Regions from separate parts of the Streptomyces sp. KMM 9044 genome, predicted to be linked through region 2. Evidence: riboswitches for the same ligand, from Rfam matches in the RefSeq annotation. Region 2 holds a riboswitch; the other holds the start of a gene.
The links. Region 2 has a riboswitch for glycine ahead of gcvT (glycine cleavage system aminomethyltransferase GcvT). Riboswitches for the same ligand answer to the same signal wherever they lie in the genome.
Positions count from the first base shown of each region.

Region 1: it holds a riboswitch for glycine, as region 2 does, so the genes downstream of both, gcvP (aminomethyl-transferring glycine dehydrogenase) here and gcvT (glycine cleavage system aminomethyltransferase GcvT) in region 2, are expected to answer to the same signal.

Region 1 covers NZ_CP113910.1:6,473,646-6,477,044, reverse strand. Annotated here, with positions in the region: gene gcvP (aminomethyl-transferring glycine dehydrogenase) at 1-1,328, opposite strand, end outside; glycine riboswitch at 1,500-1,596, opposite strand; gene HUV60_RS29255 (PRC-barrel domain-containing protein) at 1,717-2,091, shown strand; gene HUV60_RS29250 (DNA polymerase IV) at 2,198-3,399, opposite strand, start outside.
Region 2 covers NZ_CP113910.1:2,037,483-2,040,881, reverse strand. Annotated here, with positions in the region: gene gcvH (glycine cleavage system protein GcvH) at 1-346, opposite strand, end outside; gene gcvT (glycine cleavage system aminomethyltransferase GcvT) at 488-1,651, opposite strand; glycine riboswitch at 1,687-1,810, opposite strand; glycine riboswitch at 1,811-1,910, opposite strand; gene HUV60_RS09125 (ATP-binding protein) at 2,147-2,815, shown strand; gene HUV60_RS09120 (enhanced serine sensitivity protein SseB) at 2,924-3,399, shown strand, end outside.

The sequences.
Region 1 (3,399 bases), 4.4 Mb from region 2:
ACTGCGGCGAGCCGGTCGCGCGTGGTGGTCTCGTCGCAGGCGATCGAGACGAGGTCGGCGTCGACGCGGTGCAGGTTGACGCCGTTGTCCCGGGCGGCGGCCACGACCTCGGCGGCCCGCCGGGGGACCCGTACGGTCAGCGTGTCGAAGTAGGCTGCGTGGACGATCTCCACGCCGCCGGCCCGCAGTCCCTCGGCGAGGACCGTCGCATAGCGGTGGGTGCGCCACGCGATGGTCCGCAGCCCCTCGGGGCCGTGGTGCACGGCGTACATGCCGGCCATGACGGCGAGCAGCACCTGGGCGGTACAGATGTTGCTGGTGGCCTTCTCACGGCGGATGTGCTGTTCACGGGTCTGGAGGGCGAGCCGGTAGGCCTTGTGCCCGTCCGCGTCGACGGAGACGCCGACGAGCCGGCCGGGCAGACTGCGCGCCATCTTTTCCTGCACGGCCATGTATCCGGCGTGCGGTCCGCCGAAGCCCATCGGCACTCCGAAGCGCTGTGTCGTGCCGACGGCGATGTCCGCGCCGAGTTCGCCGGGGGACCTCAGCAGCGTGAGGGCGAGCAGATCGGCGGCCACGGTGACGAGCGCGCCCAGCTCGTGCGCCTGGTCGATCACCGGTTTGATGTCGCGTACGGCACCGGAGGCGCCCGGGTACTGGACCAGCACGCCGTTGATCTCGCGCTCGGCCACCTCGGCGGGGATGCCCTCGCTCAGGTCGGCGACCACGACCTCGACGCCGGCCGGCTCGGCCCGGGTCTCGATGACGGCGACGGTCTGCGGCAGCGCGTCCGCGTCGACCAGGAACAGGCCCCTCTTGTTCCTGCCCATGCGGCGCGACAGGGCCATCGCCTCGGCGGCCGCGGTGCCCTCGTCGAGCAGGGAGGCACCGGAGGTCGGCAGGCCGGTGAGCTCGGCGACCATGGTCTGGAAGTTCAGCAGCGCTTCGAGCCGTCCCTGCGAGATCTCCGGCTGGTACGGCGTGTACGCCGTGTACCAGGCGGGGTTCTCCATCACGTTCCGCAGGATGACGGGCGGCGTGAAGGTCCCGTAGTACCCCAGCCCGATCATGGAGCCGAGCACCTCGTTGCGGTCGGCCAGCGATCGCAGTTCGTCCAGCGTTTCGGGCTCGGTCCGGGCATCCGGCAGGTCCAGCGCGTCAGCGTTCTTGATCACATCCGGGACCGCGGCGGCCGTCAGCTCGTCGAGCGAGCCGTAGCCGACCTGCGCGAGCATCTTGGCGCGGGCCTCGTGGTCGGGGCCGATGTGACGCCGCTCGAAGGGCGTTCCCTGTTCGAGCTCGGAGAGGGGAATGCGATGGACGGTCATGTGCGGAGGCCTCCTGGTCTGACGACCTTCGAGGGGCACCGTGACGGGTGCCCGGACGGCCTCCCCCTCTGTCATCTCAACCTGAGAGCTTCACCGGCTGCCCGGGGCAGCCGGCTTTCACCGTCGGTGAGAGCGGAAACCGTGGACACCCGCTCTGCTTTCCAGAGTGACCTCGTCCATGCGGTACGTGGGCCTGAGAGATTCCGGGGAGGATTTGCTCCTTCGGCGCCCTCCGGTGGCGCCTGGAGGACTCTCCCGCACGGGGTCAGCAGCCGCTGCCAGCGTACCAGCGAGGGCAAGATCCGGACGTTCGAGTGGCCGACGCGCCGATTGTGCCGTTTTGTAGTGCTGACGAGTGGTGTGCGGAATTGCGACCAGTGGAGGGCCCGTGCAGACCGACATCGATCCGCGCAACCTGATCGGCCGCAAGGCATTCGACCGCAACGGCACCCGGATCGGCACGATCGACGAGGTCTATCTCGACGACGCCACCGGCGTGCCGGAGTGGGCGGCGATACGCACCGGCCTGTTCAGCAGGGACGCCTTCGTTCCTCTGGAGCCGAGCGAGCTGATCGACGGCGGCCTCCACATTCCCTTCGAACGCGCCCTGATCAAGGACGCCCCCGACTTCGGCGTGGGCCGTCACCTCTCCCCGGAGCAGGAGCTCCAGCTCTACCACCACTACGGCCTGGACATCGCCGCCCCTCCCCCGCTCCCGGACCACGACTTCGGCAAACTCGCCGGCAGCGACGACTCAGCCTGACGCCCTCCGTGGCACCCACGTGCCGTTGCTGCCCCGCCCTCCGGCCTCTGCGGGCACAATCCGCACGGTCCTCGTCACTGTTCCACGTCCGGGGCAGCCCTGGGTCCTACCCTCCCGAGAGCCCTGGATCCGGTACACCGGCCGCTGCCTCTTGGCTGCCCCGGACCTCCCGGCCGCCCTGGCCGCCCTCAGCGTGCCGACCGTCGCCGGCCCGACCGTCCTTGTTGCTCGGGCCGTCCGCGCTCTCCCTGTCGTCCCGAGGTCTTCTCTCCACCAACGGCAGCGGATCCGCGGGGTGCAGGGCCGGGTCCCCGGTCCGGAAGGTCCGCACCCGCCCCGGCACCGACCCGGGCGTCTCGAACCGCACGGTGACCCTCCCCAGGCCACTGCCCTGGACCCACCCATGGCCGTACTCACTGTGCCGTACGTCGTGCCCGGCAGGCCAGCGCCGCTCGGCGTCCGCCTGCTGCTGTTCCTCCGAGGGTGCGGCCGCCCCCGCCTCCTCGCCCAGCAGCTCCTTCTCCCGCTCCCCCGCCGCCTGTGCGAACAGGTCCTCCTGCGTGTAGTCCGCGAGCCCGCTGACCCCCACGCCCAGCAGCCGCACGCCGCCCGTCGTGTCGACCGAGTCCAGCAGCCGCGCCGCGGCCTCGCGCACCACCGCGGGATCGTCCGTGGGCCCTCGCAGGGTCTCGGAGCGGGTGAGCGTCGAGAAGTCGTACCGGCGCACCTTCAGCACGATGGTCCGGCCCGACAGCCCTGCCGTCCTCAGCCGGCGCACACAGCGGTCGGCGAGGCGCTGGACCTCCGTTCCGACCCGCACCCGGTCGTGGATGTCCACGTCGTAGGTGTCCTCGACCGACACCGACTTCGTCTCCCGCTCGGCCACCACGGATCGTTCGTCCCGCGCCAGGGACATGGCGTGCAGAGCGTGTCCGTGTGCCTTGCCGAGCAGGCGTACCAGCTCGGCCTCCCCCGCCTCGGCAAGTTCCCCGACCGTGTGGATCCCGGCACGCCGCAGGTGGTCACCGGTGGCCGGCCCGACACCCGGCAGAGTCCGGACCGGCAGTGGTGCCAGCAGGGCCCGCTCGGTCCCCGGCTCGATCAGCACCAGGCCGTCCGGCTTGGCCTGCTCCGAGGCGATCTTCGCCAGCATCTTGGAGGCCGCCAGCCCCACCGATCCGGTGAGCCCCGTAACCGCCCGGATGTCGGCGCGCAGCTTCGCCCCGGCAAGCCTCGCGGACCGCTCGTCCCCGGCCGCCCCCCCGGCCTCCAGATCCACGAACGCCTCGTCGAGACTCAACGGCTCCA
Region 2 (3,399 bases):
CGGAGAGCAGGTCGGCCGGCTCCTCGCCGGTCCGCACCCGGAACAGCCAGCCGCCCTCGAAGGGGGCCGAGTTCACCAGCGACGGGTCGTTCACCACGTCCTCGTTGATCTCGGTGACCTCACCGGTGACCGGGCAGTACAGGTCGCTGACCGACTTGGTCGACTCCAGTTCGCCGCAGGTCTCGCCCGCGGTCACGGTGTCACCCACCTCGGGAAGCTGGACGAACACGACGTCGCCGAGCGCGTTGGCCGCGTGCTCGGTGATGCCGACCGTCGACACGCCGTCCTCGGCGGCCGACAGCCACTCGTGCTCCTTGCTGTAACGCAGCTGCTGGGGGTTGCTCATGGTCTGGGTTCTCCTGTAAGCGGGGGATGTGCTTGATGAGTCGGAAACTACGTCGGCCTGCGCCGCCGTACGGCACCGCGCACCGCCGTGCCCCGACGTGCGAAAGCCCGGAAGGCCGTGCCGGGGCCGTCTACGGCGGTGTCACTTCTGCCGCTTGTAGAACGGCAGTGCCACGACCTCGTACGGCTCGTGGCTGCCGCGGACGTCCACGCCGACACCCTCCGTGCCCGGCGCCGCGTACGCCACGTCGACGTACGCCATCGCGATCGGCCGGCCCAGCGTCGGGGAGGGCGCACCGGAGGTGACCTCGCCGATCACCTCGCCGCCGGCGACCACCGCGTACCCGGCGCGCGGCACCCGGCGGCCCTCGGCGACCAGGCCGACCAGGGCGCGGGGCGGGGTCGCCCCGGCGCGGGCGGCGGCCTCGGTCAGGGCGGCGCGGCCCACGAAGTCGCCCTCCTTCTCGAACTTCACCACCCGCCCGAACCCGGCGTCGAACGGCGTCAGGGAGGTGCTCAGCTCGTTGCCGTACAGCGGCATGCCGGCTTCCAGGCGCAGCGTGTCCCGGCAGGACAGCCCGCACGGGACCAGCCCGGCGCCCTCGCCGGCCCCGGTCAACGCCTGCCACAGCCCGACCGCGTGCTCCGGCTTCACGAACAGCTCGAAGCCGTCCTCGCCGGTGTAGCCGGTACGGGCGATCAGCGCGGGGACGCCCGCGACCGTGCCGGGCAGCCCGGCGTAGTACTTCAGGTTGTCGAGGTCGGCGTCGGTCAGGGACCGCAGGATGCCGGGGGACTCGGGGCCCTGCACCGCGAGCAGCGCGTACGCGTCGCGGTCGTCACGGACCTCGGCGTCGAAGCCGGCCGACCGCTCCACCAGCGCGTCCAGCACCACCTGGGCGTTGGAGGCGTTCGCGACCACCATGTAGTGAGGGGTCCCGGCGTGAGGGGTCCCGGCGTGAGGGGACCCGGCCCCGGTGTCCTCGAGCCGGTAGACGATCAGGTCGTCCAGGATGCCGCCGTCCTCGCGGCAGATCATGGTGTAGCGGGCGCGGCCGGGCTTGACGGTCCCGATGTTGCCGACCAGCGCGTGGTCGAGGAGCTGCGTCGCCTGCGGGCCGGTGACGGTGATCTCGCCCATGTGGGAGAGGTCGAAGAGGCCGGCTCTCGTGCGCACGGCGTTGTGCTCGTCGCGTTCGGAGCCGTAGCGCAGGGGCATGTCCCAGCCGGCGAAATCGGTCATCGTGGCGCCGAGCGAACGGTGCAGGGCGTCCAGTGCGGTCCGGCGGGGTGCGGTACTGCTCATCGGTCGGTCTCCCAGGGCAGGACGGGCGAGGTCGTTCCTCCCCATCTGTCATCGGGACCTGAGAGGTTCGCCATGACCGCCCGCGCAGGGGACGACCACGGTTTGCACCTTGGGTGGGGCCGCCGGAAACACGTGCGGCGGCCCGCTTTTCAGATGTGCCTCGCCCACGCGGTAACGGTGCCTGAGAGATTCAAGGGAGGGACTTGCTCCTTCGGCGCCCCGGCGGCAACGGTGCCGGGGACTCTCCCGCGCGGATTCGAACGGCCGGTATGCAGTTGGCGCGCACATCATTGCACGCATCGCCGGGCCGCGGCAGGGGGACCCTTCTGGGAGGAAGCGCAGGGTGTTCGGGTGTTCACGGACGGCTGTGACAGGCCTGTACCGGGAAAGGGAAGGAATCCTGAAGACCGCGGCGTTACCGTCTCTTTACACTCGGCGGGGAGACGGTCCGGTACCTGGTCACAGGGCCGGACCGCCCCCAGGGGAGGACTTACGGTGAACAAGGCCACGGCGTACGCCACCACCACGGGCGTCGCGCTGCCCGAGCAGCAGGCCCCCTCGGTGCGGGGGACCCGCGTCATCCTGCCCGCGCCGGTCGTCCGCGACCTGCGCGAGCGTGCCGGCCGCAGCCCGCACGCCCTGCTCTTCGGCCCCCGCGACCTCGTCGTGGTCACCGGACTGCCCGGCAGCGGCAAGTCCACCCTCATGCGGCGCGCGGCGCGCGGCACCCGCATCGACTCGCAGGACACCCGGGACCGCTGGGACCGCGGCATGCCGCGCCTCCTGCCGTACGCGGTGTACCGGCCCCTGGTCCGCCTCGCCCACTACGCCGGACTGCGGCGCGCCCTGCGCACCGGTGAGGGCGTCGTCGTCCACGACTGCGGCACGCAGGCCTGGGTGCGCCGCTGGCTGGCCCGCGAGGCCCGCCGCCGGGGCGCGGTCCTGCACCTGCTGCTGCTCGACGTCCCCCCGAAGCAGGCCCTGGACGGCCAGCGCGAGCGCGGCCGCGGGGTCTCCCGGTACGCCTTCCGGCGCCACCGCACCGCCATCGACCGGCTGCTGACGTCCGTGACGCGCGGCGACCTGCCCGCGGGCTGCGGCTCGGCGGTCCTGGCCGACCGCGACGCGGCGGACGCGCTGCACCGCATCGAGTTCACGGACTGATCACGGGCCGGCGGCTCCACGGCCGGCCCGTGGACGGGCCGCACGCCGGGGTACGGCAGCGGTTAGCCTTTTCAGCCACAGCAGTGGTTCCAGGCAGGCGGTAGGCAGATGGACTTCCCGGCGGGCTTCTCCGCGGACTTCCCGGCACAGACTCACCCCCACCCGCACGGCGGATGGCCCGGCAACGAACTGGAGGAGGCGCTCTCCGCGTCCCTCGGCGTCCCCTCGGCCGACGGCCGGATCATCGAGGTGCTGGGCCGCAGTCACCTGTGGATACCACTGCCCAACGGCGGCGGACCGGACAGCGGCCCGCTGGACCTGCCCATGACGGAGATCGACGGCCAGGCGTACGTACCGGTCTTCAGCTCCGAGGAACAGTTCCGTCAGGTCGTCGGCACCCACATGTCGTTCACCGTCGCGCCCGCGGTGGAGTTCGCGCGCGGTCTGCCGCCGCAGGCCGGGATCGCCGTGAACCCCGGGGGAGTGGTCGGCATCCCGCTGCCGCCCCCCGCCGTCGCCGCCCTGTGCCGCGCCGGACGCGGCCCGCTGGACGGACCCGCGAGCGGCGGCCGGGTCAAGCTGTT